DNA from 3 places in the Pilosibacter fragilis genome. Region 2 is predicted to be linked to each of the others. Evidence: predicted binding sites of a transcription regulator. Region 2 holds the regulator's gene; each other region holds the start of a gene.
The links. The regulator Rex, encoded in region 2, represses fermentation and respiration genes when NADH is low (regulators of the CRP and FNR family bind a similar motif). The targets are predictions, from matches to a motif close to ATTGTTAANNNNTTAACAAT.

Region 1 (5,391 bases), on a different contig from region 2:
CTGCAATGTGTGTCGGAATGGCGCAGGGTATTATCATCATCCTCGGTGGCACAAGTGCAACCGACGGTACAGTCTTAAATACGATCCTTCACAGCATCAGCGACGGAATGCAGAATTTCCCGCCGGTGATCTCCGCATGGTTTATGTATATCTTCCAGTCCGTGTTCAACTTCTTCGTTGTATCCGGTTCCGGACAGGCTGCACTTACCATGCCGATCATGGCTCCTCTCGCCGATCTTGTCGGTGTCGAGAGACAGGTTGCTGTTGTTGCGTACCAGCTTGGTGACGCCTTCACAAACTTCATCGTTCCGACCTCCGGCTGTCTCTTAGGCGCGCTGGCCGCAGCAAAGCTCGACTGGGGCAAATGGGCAAAATTCCAGATCAAATTCCAGGCTGTCCTGTTTGCATTCGGATCCATCGCTGTGATCCTTGCCGTTGTGATCGGTCTCTCATAAAAACCGGTCTGCCTTTGGGCTCAGCCATCTGAAGCTCATTCAGGTATAACAAAAACTCCGTATCATCCGCGTGACTCGATCGCGGATAATACGGGGTTTTTTTGAACGCTTCCCGATGATATCTGAAGAGGGAGCTAACCGGAGCAAAAAGACTTTCTCCCTTGGGAAAAATATGATAGAATTTACTGAATACAATAGCACCGGTCGCGATACCGTAGAAAGGAGCTTTTAATGATCGAATCCAGCACGCCTGCCATGAAGGGGGAAAAAACAAAATACCGTCTCGCCGCAGCCATGAAGGAATGCATGAAGACAACTCCGGTCGATGCGATCACTGTCCGCCAGATCACAGAGCGCTGCGGCGTCACCCGCCAGACCTTTTACCGGAATTTTCTTGATAAATATGACCTGATCAACTGGTATTTCGACAAGCTCCTCGCCCGCTCCTTTGAACATATGGGACGCGGGACCACGGTCCTTGACAGCCTGGAGAAAAAATTTACATATATTCAGGAGGAAAAGGCGTTTTTTGCCGCTGCATTCCGCTATGACAGGCAGAATTCCCTGCGGGAGCATGATTTTAAGCTGATCCTCGCCTTTTATGAAAATCTGATCCGGGAAAAAAGCGGCAGACCGGCCACCCCTGAGATCCATTTTCTTCTGGAAATGTACTGTCAGGGCTCGATCACCATGACCGTAAAGTGGGTTCTCGGTGGCATGGACCTAACCCCGTCCCAGTTTGCCGGGCTTCTCGTCCGCGCGATGCCGGCAGCATTGCGGGATCTGTTTCTTGAGCTTCATCTGCTGTCCTGATCTATTGTTATTTTGCACAATTTTTCTATGTCTTTCTTTTGCAATATGTCGATTTTCCTTAAAGTGTTACACTTGACCTTTTCTGTAACTTTCTTTTTGCCCTTCAAATTTGTTAATATAATAACAAAGGCACAGAAAGCTTTTGAGAGCAAGTATTCATGGAAGGAGTTTTTTATCATGGCAAATCGTATTATGTTAAATCAGACATCTTATCACGGAGCAGGCGCGATTCAGGAGATCGCGAACGAGGCGAAAGCCCACGGCTTTAAAAAGGCGTTCGTATGTTCCGACCCGGATCTCGTAAAATTCAAGGTTACCGCCAAAGTAACCGACATTCTGACCGCAAACGGTCTTGACTACGAGCTCTACTCCGATATTAAAGCAAACCCGACGATCCAGAATGTCCAGCACGGTGTTGAAGCATTTAAGGCATCCGGCGCTGACTACCTGATCGCCATCGGCGGCGGCTCCTCCATGGATACCTCCAAAGCGATCGGCATCATCATCGCAAACCCGGAATTTGAGGATGTAAGAAGTCTTGAGGGTGTTGCACCGACGAAAAAACCGTGTGTTCCGATCATCGCCGTTCCGACAACAGCCGGTACTGCTGCCGAGGTTACGATCAACTATGTTATCACCGATATCGAAAGAAAGCGTAAATTTGTATGCGTTGACCCGCATGACATGCCGATCATTGCTGTTGTTGACCCGGATATGATGTCCTCCATGCCAAAGGGACTTACCGCTTCCACCGGTATGGATGCCCTGACCCATGCCATCGAAGGCTACACAACAAAAGCTGCCTGGGAAATGACCGATATGTTCCATCTGAAAGCCATCGAGATCATCTCAAAATCCCTGCGCGGTGCTGTGGCAAACACAAAGGAAGGCCGCGAGGGAATGGCTCTCGGTCAGTACATTGCCGGTATGGGCTTCTCCAACGTTGGTCTTGGCATCGCCCACTCCATGGCACACACACTCGGTGCTGTCTATGATACCCCGCACGGTGTTGCCTGCGCAATGATGCTTCCGATCGTTATGGAATATAATCAGGAATGCACCGGCGAAAAATATCGTGAGATCGCGCGTGCAATGGGCGTTGCAAATGTTGATTCCATGTCTCAGGACGAATACCGGAAGGCTGCTGTTGACGCTGTCAAGAAGCTTTCCGCGGATGTCGGAATTCCGTCTGTCCTTGAGGCGATCAAAGAGGAAGACCTTCCGTTCCTTGCAGAGTCCGCACATGCAGATGCCTGCGCGCCGGGCAACCCGAAGGATGCCAGCGTAGAGGACCTGAAAGACCTGTTCCGCAAGATCATGGCATAAAAGTGCCTTCTCGCATTTATGAAAAGAGCTCCGGCAAATTGGCCGGAGCTCTTTTTATCTGTCGCTTTTTATCGCATGCCCTTCTCACCCATTAGTGCATAATGTCATAAACCACACCGCAGAAGATCTTCACCGCATTCGGAAGAACCTGCTCGTCGATATCGAAGATACGGCTGTGACCCGGGCCGGCTTCGTGGGTGAGGACGCGCATGAAGGTCGCCTGTCCGCCCTGTTCCTGGACGCGGTTCATCATATAGGAGACATCCTCGCTGCCGCCGTTTTTGCTGCTCATTTCCTTCGCAACCGGCAAATGGAGATCTTCCTCGCAGACTCTCTTCACCCGCTCCATCAGCGCCTCACTGCTCGCCAGGGAGTTTGCCGCGCCCATAAGCTTCATCTCACAGGTGCATCCGTGCATTTTTGCCGCGCTCTCGATAATGTTCACTGCGTAATTTTTCATGTACTCGTTGATCTCGGTGGTCTCACCGCGGACCTCGATCTCCATCTTCGCCTCGTCCGCGATAACATTCCGTCCGCTTCCGGCGACAACGGTTCCCACATTTACTCTGGACACACCGCCGGAGTGACGCGGGATCGCATAAAGGTTTAAGATCGCCGTTCCGACTGCCAGCATGACATTCCGTCCAACCTCCGGTGATCCGCCCGCATGGGCAGATTTTCCGTGGAAGATCACATCATATTTTGTCGTTGCGAGAGAACCATAGCTTCCCGGAATTACCACTGCCGGATCGTCCTCTTTCTTATTTGTCACATGAGAGCCGATCAGGTAATCCACACCGTCAAGGTGTCCGTTATCAACGATGGATTTCGCGCCGCGGACGCCCTCTTCCGCCGGCTGGAAGATCAGCTTTACTGTTCCGTGAAGCTGGTCCTTTATAGACATCAGAACTTTCGCCACACCGAGACCGATGGTGGCATGTCCATCATGTCCGCAGGCATGCATGAAGCCTTCATTTACGGAGTTAAATCCCTCCTTCGCCGGTCTGTGGCTCGGATCATGTTCCTCGAATACGCCGAGGGCATCGATATCAAACCGCATGGCAACCGTCGGGCCCTCGCCGCAGCGCAGGATTCCGATCACACCGGTCATTCCTCCCTTTGTGTACTTAACAAACTCCGGATCCGCTCCCTGGGCAACGGCACGCTCATACTGTTCCTCTAACTTTTCCTCAGACGGAACGCCCATTCTGGAATCCTTTTTGCAGACCTGATCTCCGACAAGCACTTCATATCCGAGCTCTGTCAGTTTCCGCGCAATAATGGACGATGTCCTCATCTCAAACCAGCCCGGCTCCGCGTACTTATGAAAGTCACGTCTCTGCGCTGTAAGGTCACCTGCCATCTCATCGCTCATGGTCTTGATCCGATCGTAAATATTCATTCGTTTGCCCTCCCGTGTGCTATTTTATTATTATTATAGTCGATATTTCGGGATTTTTCTATAAAAACTTATTTTTCTATTTCTATTTTACTTACAAATCTTGATGGACTCTGTAATTTCTGCTCGGGAAGCCTTTAAAAAACTCCCGAAAACCCCCGTGTTATGCCCATTTCACCTTGAATCCCCATAAAAAATACGCTATACTAATACCAGATTGCACATTTATCTAAGCTAAGAAGAGAGATATAAGGAGAAGGAAGAATCATGCAGTTGACAACAGTCAAAGAGCTCTTTAAAGAGCGTGAGAAATATTTAGATAAGGAGATCACTGTCGGCGGATGGATCCGCAGCATTCGTGACTCCAAGGCATTCGGCTTTATCGTATTAAACGACGGTACAAACTTCGACACCTTACAGATCGTTTACCATGACACAATGGCAAACTTCGCTGAGGTCTCCAAATTAAACGTCGGCGCTTCCATCATCGTTAAAGGTACTCTTGTGGCAACACCGGAGGCAAAGCAGCCGTTTGAGATCCAGGCAACAGAAGTTACCGTTGAGGGGGCTTCCAGCGCAGACTACCCGCTCCAGAAAAAACGCCACACCTTCGAATATCTTCGTACGATCCCGCACCTTCGCGCGCGTACCAATACATTCCAGGCTGTATTCCGTGTGCGTTCCCTGATTGCTTACGCGATCCATCAGTACTTCCAGGAGCAGGGCTTCGTCTATGTCCACACTCCGTTAATCACCTCCAGTGACTGTGAGGGTGCCGGTGAGATGTTCCAGGTAACGACTCTCGATCTTGATAACGTTCCGAAGACTGAGGACGGCGCAGTTGATTACAGCAAGGACTTCTTCGGAAAGCATACAAGCCTTACCGTAAGCGGACAGTTAAACGCTGAGACCTACGCAATGGCATTCCGCAATGTTTACACCTTCGGACCGACCTTCCGTGCTGAGAATTCCAACACGACCCGTCATGCTGCCGAGTTCTGGATGATCGAGCCGGAGATGGCATTCGCAGATCTCGATGACAATATGGCTGTCGCTGAAGGCATGTTAAAGTACGTGATCCGCTACGTTCTCGAGAACGCTCCGTCCGAGATGAATTTCTTCAACCAGTTCGTTGACAAGGGACTTCTCGACCGCTTAAACCACGTATTAAATTCCGAATTCGGCCATGTTACCTACACAGAGGCTGTAAAGCTCCTTGAAGAGCACAACGACGAATTCGATTACAAGGTATTCTGGGGCTGCGATCTCCAGACAGAGCATGAGCGCTATCTGACAGAAAAGATCTTCAAGAGACCGGTATTCGTTACCGACTACCCGAAGGAGATCAAGGCGTTCTACATGAAATTAAATCCGGACGGAAAGACCGTTGCCGCTGTG
Region 2 (5,391 bases):
TTTTAACGCCATCGCCGGTTTCAGAGAAATGATATCCTGTTTTACCTCATCCGACGGGTACAGGCCGTAGATCGTGATTCCCGCGCGGACCGCGTCCATGTTAAAATCCGGGAGTTCTACGATTCCGGCGCTGTTAGAACAGTGACAGACCGGGACAGCCACACCGGCTGCCTTCACATCATCGCAGAACTCGCGAAACCGTCTGTACTGCTCCCCTGCATTCGTCTTATCTGCCTCGTCTGCCCGTGCGAAGTGGGTAAACATACCGGCGATCCTGAGAGCCGGAAGCTCTGCGATCTCCTTTACGATCTCCACGGATCCCTCATCCGGGAAAAGTCCGATACGGCTCATTCCCGTATCCACCGCGATATGGATCTTCGCGGTCTTTCCCTCTGCCACAGCGGCATCTGATAATTCTTTTGCTCTCCGGTATTCAAACATAGGCAGACTGATGTCGTTTTCAAGACATTCCTGATAGCGGCCGGCTGAAACCGGACCAAGACACAGGATCTCTTTTTCGATTCCATGTCTCCTGAGCTTAAGCCCCTCATCCACCGTTGCCACCGCGTACCCACAGACAAAACGGTCGATGGTCCTCGCCACCGGAACTGCCCCATGTCCGTATGCATCCGTCTTTACCACGCCGTACATCTTCGTTCCCGGACGAAGATGCTCCTTCATGGCCTCCATATTTTCTTCAATACGCCCGAGATCAACCTCTGCGTAGATTCTGTCAAATTCCATCTCTGTATACCTCCGAAAGGCAATCTGCGATCTCTCCAGCTAACACTCCGTGGACTCCAAAGTGTTTCTCAGCGGCCTCACCGGCGAGACCGTGTACATAAACGCCAAGGGCCGCCGCGTCACTCTCCTCCAGTCCCAGCGCTACGAGCCCGGCGATCACGCCCGTAAGCACATCACCGGAACCGCCTTTGGCCATAGCCGGAGTCCCGCTTCCGTTCACGAATGTCTTACCATCTCTTCCGGCGATCACCGTCGCTGCGTCCTTTAAGACGCATACTACGCCGTACTGATCCGCGAACTCTCTGGCAGTGCGGACCGGATTCTCCTTCATTTCTTCAATCTGAATTCCTGTAAGCCGCGACATCTCCTTCATATGCGGCGTCACAATAATATTCTCCGTAAAATAACCTGTCAGTTCCCGGTATTCCGCCGCAAGATTCAGGGCATCCGCGTCAAGAATGATCGGAACATAGGCGTCCTTCAGGACATTTTCCACCATGCATCTGGCATAATCTTCCATCCCGATCCCGGGTCCCAGAACGATCACATCGGCCCATTCCGTCTCCCTCGCGATCTTTCGCGCAAAGTTTTCCGGGTCTTTCTCGGCCTCCTTCGTGTCGTAGGTAGCTAAAATGGCCTCTGGAAGCTTTTCCTGTACGATCAGCCGGTTCTCCTCCGGGGTAAAGACCTTTACGAGGCCGGCTCCCATCCGGTATGCCGCTCTGGCGGAAAGCAGGGAAGCCCCCGCCATATTCTTCGCTCCTGCCATCACAAGAACCTTTCCGTATGTTCCCTTATTAGAGTCAGCCATGCGGGCCGGGATCCTCAAAAGATCTTCCCGATCCAGCATCTGGACATGCTTTTCTCTTTCTGCGCTGCTCTCCGGCACAAAGCCCACATCTTTCACGAAAAGATGTCCGCAGAGCTCCCGCCCCGGAAACAGCACCTGTCCAAGCTTCTTTTCTCCGAACGTGACCGTCACATCCGCGCGGACTGCATCTCCCATCACGCTTCCGTTATCGGAGCTGATGCCCGACGGGATATCGACAGCAATGACTTTCATGTCTTCCTGTCCATTGATCCACCGGATCAGCTTCCGGTATGCGCCCTCCACATTTCTCGAAAGGCCGATCCCGAAGATTGCGTCCAGGATCACGCCCCGGCAGCTTCTTTTTCTCTCCCCGGCCTTTCTAAACGGCTGCGCCGGGATCTTCTTTTCCACCGGGTCCGACAGATCTTCCGCCGTCATCACCGGGATTCCCAGCCGTTTTACGACATTTAGCTGGGCTTCCAGCTCCTCGCTTCCTTTTCCGTCCCGCTGCGGGAAAACGATCTTCACATCGTACCCCTTTAAAAACAGCATTCTGGCGGCGGCAACCCCATCCGCCCCGTTATTTCCAAAGCCGCAGACGGACCAGACGGTCCCTGCCTCTTCTTTTTCCAGTATCTCCTCTGCTTTCTCTGCAACTGCCATCGCTGCCCGTTCCATCAGGACTAAGGATGGAATCCCATACCCTTTGATGGACCTTGCATCGAACTCTTTCATTTCTTTTCCACTGAGAACTGCTTTCATCCGGCCTCCCCCTCTCCGACGGCAAACGCCATCGCATGGTCCTTCGTGTCTGAGATCGACACTTCGATCTTTGTGATCCCGAGATCTTCTGCTGTTTTTGCGGCTCCCTCATGAAGCTCCACATAGGGCTTTCCAAGAGGGTCTCTTAAGACCTCCACATGAATCGGCATAAACTCCCGGAATCCCGTTCCAAACACCTTCGCCACTGCTTCTTTAACGGCAAAAGTGCCGGCAAGGACCCGGGGATCTCCCTTTGCCTGCCGGCGCTCACGCTCGGTATAAATACGCGACAAAAAAGCCTCTTTATCACAGGCTTTTTTTACGCGCTCAATTTCGATCAAATCACAGCCAACTCCAATCAACATGTCTCATTGGTTCCCGTCTGTTCTGCTTTTTCCTTTGCTTTCCGCTCCCGCTCATCCTGCATGCTGCAGACACGATAGGAAAGTCGCATCAGGCTCTCGGAGAGGTGGACATTCTCAACGACCACATCATCCGGAACATTTAGGTCGGTATGGGCAAAGTTCCAGATCGCCTTGATTCCGGCCTTTACCAGGCGCTCTGCGATCTCCGGAGCCTTGGACTTCGGGATCGTGAGGGCTGCGATCTGCACCTCGTTATCGATAATAAACTGTTCAAGGTCATCGATCCCGCGGATTTCCACACCACGGACCACGAGACCGATCAGCCGCGGATTGGTATCGAACATTCCCTTGATCATAAATCCGCGCTTCTCAAAATTTGTGTAATTGGCGATGGCCTGTCCAAGGTTTCCGGCTCCGATGATAATGAGGTTGTGCTGTCTGTCGATTCCTAAAATCCTTGCGATCTCCGTGTAGAGATACTTAACATTATATCCGTATCCCTGCTGGCCGAAGCCGCCGAAATTGTTAAGATCCTGACGGATCTGGGACGCCGTCACCTTCATTCTGGCGCTCAGCTCATTGGAAGAAATCCTTTCGATCCCCTCCTCCATCAGCTCACCCAGATATCTGTAATAGCGCGGAAGTCTGGAAATAACCGCCTTTGAAATCTGTCTTTCGTCTGTCATTTTCTGGTTTCACCTTCTCAAAACTTTCATATAACGATGGAATCTATTATACTCATATCTATATTATTTGTCAAATCCTTGTCAAAGAATTTAGGCGAATTGGGGCTGGAACTGCCCTATCCCATAAAAAAGAAAATGTCCCGCCCATGATCTCCCCGACCGGACGGAACATTTTTCTTTTGAGTATATCTATATCTGTTCAACAGGTTTGCTGCTGTTCACACCCTGCGCAGGCAGCAACGGACCTGAGACTCAGCGGATATTAATGATTGCTGCTTATTCAGCCAGCTCCTCCCACTTTTCATACAGAGTCTCAAGTTTCCCTGCGATCTCCTCTTTTTCTTTATTTAACTCCATGAGCTTCGCCACATCGGAGAAAACACTCTCGTCGCAGAGAAGCCCGTCGATCTCACCGTCTCTCGTCTCGAGTCTGTGGATCTCGTCCTCGACCTTTTTCAAGTCATTCTGACGTTTTCTCTGGCGGGCCTGCTCTTCCTTCTGGGCTTTCCAGTCAAGCTTTCCGCCTGCGTCCGCGCTGCTCTCCGCCGCTTTTCCGGAAGTTTCAGCCGCCGCTCCCGTCTTTGATGCGCCGAATCCGACGATTCCGCCGGTAGGCTCCACATTCTCGGTCCCGAAATGGGCGTTCATCATGGCCTCATGTTTTTCCAGATAATAATCGTAGTTACCGATATAATTCATCATCCGCTTTCCGGTGAGATCCAGGATCCTCGTCGCGGTCTTATTGATAAAATACCGGTCATGGGAGACGTAGAGCACCGTACCGCCGTAATGGCTTAAGGCATTCTCCAGAATCTCCTTCGAAGTGATATCAAGATGGTTCGTCGGCTCATCGAGGATCAGGAAGTTCGCCTCGGAGAGCATGAGCTTCGCAAGGGAAACACGGCCTCTCTCGCCGCCGCTTAAGTCCCCGATCCGCTTAAACACATCGTCCCCGGTGAAGAGGAATGCCGCTAACGTACTTCTGATCTGGGTGTTGGACATTCCCGGGTAGGCGTCGGAGATCTCCTCAAACAACGTCTTCTCCATATGAAGGACCTGATGATCCTGATCATAATATCCGATGTGGACTCTGGAACCAAGAATGATCTCACCGTCATCCGGCTCCACAAGCCCGTTGATGATCTTTAAGATCGTGGTCTTTCCCGTTCCGTTGTCACCGATAATAGCGACCCGTTCCCCGCGCTTTACATCGAAATTCAGGTCTGTAAATAATGTCTGGGAACCAAAGGACTTCGCCAGACCGTTCACCGTCAGCACATCGTTTCCGCTTAAGATATTCGGCTCCAGGCGGATATCCATGGCGTCATTGACCTCCGTCGGCTTCTCCAGGACTTCGATCTTATCTAACATCTTTTCCCGGCTCTCCGCTCTCTTAATGGACTTTTCCCGGTTGAAGGATTTTAACTTTTCGATGACCGCTTCCTGGTGCTTGATCTCCTGCTGCTGGTTTAAGTATGCCTTCATCTGGATCGCGCGCATCTGCGCCCGCTTCTCGCTGTAGGCCGTATAATTTCCGGAGTAGACCACAGCATGCCCATTATCCAGCTCGATGACCTTCGATACGATCTTATCAAGAAAATACCGGTCATGGGCAACGATGAGAACGGCACCGCGGTAGTTTAAGAGATAAGTCTCCAGCCATGCGATGGATGACATATCAAGATGGTTCGTCGGCTCATCGAGAAGAATGATATCCGGGTTTGTGAGAAGAAGCTTGCCCAGAGAAACTCGTGTCTTTTGTCCGCCGGAAAGCGTGGAGATCTGCTTGGAGAACTCCTCCTCCGTAAATCCAAGCCCCTTTAAGACACCTACGATCTCACTCTTCCAGGCATAGCCGTTAATGAGTTCAAACTCATGGCTTAAACGGCTGTACTGATTCATCATGGTCTCCAGCTCTTCCCCGGATGCCGTCTTCATGGAATTTTCCAGATCCCTCAGACGATTTTCCATGGCGATGACAGATTTTTTTGCGTCAAGCATCTCCTCGTAAATGGTCCTGTGG
Region 3 (5,391 bases), on a different contig from region 2:
TGTACCTGCGCCGAATGCGTATACCTGACGGCCTTTGTCGATATTCTTTCTTGCGCCAGTGATCTTTCCGGCGTTTGCGATATCCACGAATGCGTCAACATACATCTCAGTATGAACGCCGAGATCCTTTAAGTCAGATTTCGCGATCAGAGCGCCGACCGCGTTCGGCATTCCACCGATACCAAGCTGTAAGCATGCGCCGTCCGGGATCTCCTCAAGGATCAGCTTTGCGACAGCCTCATCGACATCGCTTGCAGCAGCAGCGCCGCCCATCTCAGCGATCGCCGGGTTGTCACCTTCCACGATCATGTCAACGTGGGAGATATGAACACCTTCCTCAGTGCCGCCGAAGCATACCGGCATATTCTCATTCACTTCCACGATAACGACCTTGGAAGTCTCACATACAGCCGCCATATGGGAAGCGTTCGGTCCGAAATTGAAGAAACCGTGCTCGTCCATCGGGGAAACCTGGAATACAGCTACGTCCGGCTTAGTCTGGGATTCTCTGTAATATCTTGGAAGCTCAGAGTAACGGATCGGAGCATAGTAGCTGAAGCCCTGCGCGATCGCTTTTCTCTCGATACCGCCCATATGCCAGGAGTTCCAGGTCATATGTTCTGCCGGATTCTCGATCTTGAAGATCTCCGGCACCCACATTAAGATACCGCCGCGGAAGTTTACGTCTGTTAATTCCGGAAGTCTTTTTGCGATTGCCTTGTCGACAGCAACCGGTGTCGCTGTTGTCCAGCCGTAATCGACCCAGTCACCGGACTTGATTACGGAAGCTGCCTTCTCTGCGGAAACCAGCTTTTCCTGATACATCTGTTTGAAATCCATTTCAATACCCTCTCTTTGTAACCATAAAAATATAGTAGCAATATATTGTGCGGTTTTTTTGTTTCCATTGACACGAAAACAGGAAGCACAGGACACACGCCCTATGCCGGCACATATGGAAAAACTTATGCAAATGGATCTGCAGCACTTGTTTCCATATAGACCGCCGCACGGACAAACTATGAGATTATTTTAACATTTTCCGGGTGTAAGGTCAATAATTCCGGGAAAAAGCTTCGTAAATGTTCGCAAAACATGACGAAGCGCCAAAACACCGCATCAAAGCAAAAAAGTAACTTTTGTACGAAAGGATAAGGAAACTTTCTAATTTGTTTAGAAAAATTATATAAAAAGCTTTTGAGAATTATTTGACACAAAAACGGTTTGGTGATATTATTAGTTATACATAATATACTGCCTTGCTTGTGAAAAATTATATGGTGTAGAGCATGGCAGCGGTATAATGAGGAGGAAAAGAAAATGGCAAAGAAAATTGTACTGGCAGGTGCATGCCGTACCGCAATCGGAACAATGGGTGGCGAATTAAGTACAATCCCGGCTCCGGAACTTGGCGCAATCGTAATTAAAGAGGCTTTAAAGAGAGCTGGTGTAGCTCCGGAAGCTGTTGATCAGGTTTACATGGGCTGTGTAATCCAGGCTGGTCAGGGACAGAACGTAGCTCGTCAGGCTACATTAAAAGCTGGTCTCCCGATCGAAGTTCCGGCAGTTACGATCAACGTAGTTTGCGGTTCCGGTCTTGAGGCTGTTAACATGGCAGCTGAGATGATCCTTTCCGGTGACGCTGATATCGTTGTTGCAGGTGGTATGGAGAACATGTCCATGGCTCCGTATGCTATGATGAAAGGCCGTTACGGATACCGTATGGGCAATGCTACCTTAGTTGATACAATGGTTAACGATGCTCTCTGGGATGCATTCAACAACTACCACATGGGTATCACAGCTGAGAACATCTGCGATCAGTGGGGTCTTACAAGAGAAGAACTGGACAAGTTCGCTGCAGTAAGCCAGCAGAAGGCAGAGGCTGCTCAGAAGTCCGGCGCATTCAAGGACGAGATCGTTCCGGTAGAAGTTAAGAAGAAAAAAGAGACAGTTATCGTAGATACAGATGAAGGCCCGCGTCACGGAACAACGGTTGAGACACTCGGCAAGTTAAAACCGGCATTCAAGAAAGACGGCGGCTTAGTTACAGCTGGTAACTCTTCAGGAATCAACGACGGTGCAGCAGCAGTTGTTGTTATGAGCGAAGAGAAAGCTAAAGAGCTCGGTGTTAAGCCGATGGCTACATGGGTTGCCGGTGCTCTCGGCGGCGTAGATCCGAAGATCATGGGTATCGGACCGGTTGCAGCTACAAGAAAAGTTCTCAAGAGAACAGGCATGGAGATCAAAGACTTCGATATCATCGAGGCTAACGAGGCATTCGCTGCACAGTCTGTAGCAGTAGGCAAAGAGCTTGGCTTTGACCTTAACAAGTTAAACCCGAACGGCGGCGCGATCGCTCTCGGACACCCGGTAGGAGCTTCCGGATGCCGTATTCTCGTTACACTTCTTCATGAGATGGAGAAGGCAGATGCTAAGAAGGGTCTTGCAACTCTTTGCATCGGCGGCGGAATGGGCTGTGCTACAATCGTAGAGAGAGACTAATCTGATCTGGGGCATAGACAAAATCTGAGGAGAACAACGATATGGGTTTTGTAAAATATGAGCAGGACGGTTTTGTTGGTGTTATCACCATCAACCGTCCGGAGGCTTTAAATGCGTTAAATACAGAGGTTATTCAGGACCTTGATGCTGTTCTTGACAGCATTGATCTTGGTACAACAAGAGTGCTGGTTGTGACCGGCGCAGGTGAGAAATCCTTTGTTGCCGGTGCGGACATTGCTGCAATGAGCACGATGACTGTACAGGAAGCACGTGAATTCAGTAAAGCTGGAAACGATGTTTTCCGTAAGCTGGAGACACTTCCGATCCCGTCGATCGCTGCTGTCAACGGCTTTGCACTTGGCGGTGGAAATGAGCTTGCAATGAGCTGCGATATCCGTTACTGCTCCGAAAACGCTATATTCGGACAGCCGGAGGTTGGTCTTGGTATTACTCCGGGATTCGGCGGAACCCAGCGTCTCGCAAGACTGATCGGAACCGGAAAGGCAAAGGAAATGGTATATGCCGCTGTCAATATCAAAGCTGACGAGGCATACCGGATCGGCCTTGTAAACGGTGTATGTGCGAAGGAAGAGCTTATTCCGACAGTTATGAAGCTGGCAAAGAAGATCGCCTCCAACGCACCGATCGCTGTCAGAAATTCCAAGGAGTCCCTGACAGACGGTTACCTTTCCGACCTTGACCACGCAATCTCTATCGAAGAGAAATATTTCTCCGAGTGCTTTGAGACTGAGGATCAGAAGGAAGGAATGAAGGCGTTCCTCGAGAAGAGAAAAGTGGACGGCTTCAAAAATCGATAAGATTACATAACATTGTTGCATATATAAGGAGATAAAATCATGAAAGTTGGTATTATCGGCGCAGGAACCATGGGTTCCGGTATTGCACAGGCATTCGCACAGACTGAAGGCTATGAGGTAATGCTCTGCGACATCAATGAAACATTTGCAGCGAACGGAAAGAAGAAGATTGCCGCTGGATTCGAGAAGAGAATCGCAAAAGGCAAAATGACTCAGGAAGAGGCTGAGAAGATCCTTAACAAGATCACAACTGGTGTGAAAGATATCTGCGGCGATTGTGACCTCGTTGTAGAGGCTGCGATCGAGAACATGGAGATCAAAAAGCAGACATTTAAAGAGCTCGACGCGATCTGCAAACCGAGCTGCATCTTTGCAACAAACACTTCCTCTCTTTCCATTACAGAGATCGGCAGCGCTGTTGAGAGACATGTAATCGGTATGCATTTCTTCAACCCGGCACCGGTTATGAAGCTGGTTGAGGTTATCGCTGGCTTAAACACAAAGCCGGAAGATGTTGAAGCTGTTAAGAAGATCTCTGAAGAGATCGGCAAGACTCCGGTACAGGTAGAAGAGGCTGCAGGTTTCGTTGTAAACAGAATCCTTATTCCGATGGTCAACGAAGCAGTCGGCATTTATGCTGAGGGCGTTGCTTCCGTAGAGGGTATCGATACTGCCATGAAGCTTGGCGCTAACCATCCGATGGGACCGTTAGCTCTCGGTGATCTGATTGGTCTTGATGTTGTTCTTGCAATCATGAATGTTCTTGAGACAGAGACAGGCGATCCGAAGTATCGTCCGCATCCGCTTCTTAAGAAGATGGTTCGCGGCGGCCTTCTTGGAAGAAAGACCGGCAAGGGTTTCTACGATTACACAAAATAATCCGGAGATAGTTACCGGTATGGGAAATGCCTGACGGGGATCTGATCCCGTCAGGCAGATAACCCGATAGCGTTTACTTTTTCCACTAAATATCAGCGAAAGCAGGTTTATGAGGTAAAGAAAACGCTAAATTTATTTTTTAACTAAGATTGTGTTTTTTTTCACAATCGGAATTCCGGGCATATATGTTGGGTTATATGCCGGGAATTTTGAATCCGCAAAATGCGGGACAGGATAAACGCGGGCGGAAACCACGTTTGTCCAATGGATAGGTACATCGGAGAAATGAAGCATCCACATTTCCCTATGTTATACATGATACAATTCACAAGGAGGAACTAAAAACATGGATTTTACATTAGGTAAAGAGCATGAGATGGCGAGAACACTGTTCCACGATTTCGCCGAGAAGGAAGTCAAACCCCTTGCTCAGGAGGTTGACGAGGAAGAGAGATTCCCGGTTGAAACCGTAGAGAAGATGGCTAAAAACGGTTTCCTCGGTATTCCGGTACCGAAGGAGTATGGTGGACAGGGCTGTGATCCGCTTACATACGCTATGTGCGTTGAGGAGCTTTCCAAAGTTTGCGGTACTACAGGCGTTATCGTTTCCGCACATACATCCCTTTGCATGGATCCGATCATGACATTCGGAACAGAAGAGCAGAAGCAGAAATTCCTTGTTCCGCTTGCAAAAGGCGAGAAGTTAGGCGCATTCGGTTTAACTGAGCCGGGCGCTGGTACAGACGCTCAGGGTCAGCAGACAAAAGCAGTTTTAGACGGCGACGAGTGGGTATTAAACGGTTCCAAGTGCTTCATCACGAACGGTAAGTATGCTGATACATACATCGTTATCGCTGTTACAGGCACAGTTGAGAAACGTGGCAAAATGCAGAAAGAGATCTCCGCATTTATCGTAGAGAAAGGTACACCGGGCTTCACTTTTGGTACAAAAGAGAAGAAGATGGGTATCCGCGGATCTGCAACATATGAACTTATTTTCACAGACTGCCGCATCCCGAAGGACAACCTCTTAGGTAAGAAGGGTGAGGGCTTCAAGATCGCTATGCATACTCTTGACGGCGGACGTATCGGTATCGCTGCTCAGGCTCTTGGTCTTGCAGAGGGCGCCCTTGACAGAACAGTTGCTTACGTAAAAGAGAGAAAGCAGTTCGGCCGCACAATCGGTCAG

Region 1: the regulator Rex is predicted to act here: its motif matches at 1,377-1,396, upstream of fucO (lactaldehyde reductase).
Region 3: the regulator Rex is predicted to act here: its motif matches at 1,197-1,216, upstream of ABCW45_RS14795 (acetyl-CoA C-acetyltransferase).

Annotation. Positions count from the first base shown of each region.
Region 1 covers NZ_JAVYJB010000005.1:215,880-221,270, reverse strand. The annotation lists gene yfcC (putative basic amino acid antiporter YfcC) at 1-455, shown strand, start outside; gene ABCW45_RS06760 (TetR/AcrR family transcriptional regulator C-terminal domain-containing protein) at 687-1,268, shown strand; gene fucO (lactaldehyde reductase) at 1,446-2,594, shown strand; gene ABCW45_RS06750 (amidohydrolase) at 2,686-3,996, opposite strand; gene asnS (asparagine--tRNA ligase) at 4,261-5,391, shown strand, end outside.
Region 2 covers NZ_JAVYJB010000008.1:130,242-135,632, reverse strand. The annotation lists gene alr (alanine racemase) at 1-744, opposite strand, end outside; gene ABCW45_RS09700 (NAD(P)H-hydrate dehydratase) at 734-2,317, opposite strand; gene acpS (holo-ACP synthase) at 2,314-2,682, opposite strand; gene ABCW45_RS09690 (redox-sensing transcriptional repressor Rex) at 2,676-3,368, opposite strand; gene ABCW45_RS09685 (ABC-F family ATP-binding cassette domain-containing protein) at 3,645-5,391, opposite strand, start outside.
Region 3 covers NZ_JAVYJB010000019.1:18,828-24,218, reverse strand. The annotation lists gene ABCW45_RS14800 (butyryl-CoA:acetate CoA-transferase) at 1-840, opposite strand, end outside; gene ABCW45_RS14795 (acetyl-CoA C-acetyltransferase) at 1,321-2,505, shown strand; gene ABCW45_RS14790 (enoyl-CoA hydratase-related protein) at 2,547-3,323, shown strand; gene ABCW45_RS14785 (3-hydroxyacyl-CoA dehydrogenase NAD-binding domain-containing protein) at 3,363-4,202, shown strand; gene ABCW45_RS14780 (acyl-CoA dehydrogenase) at 4,549-5,391, shown strand, end outside.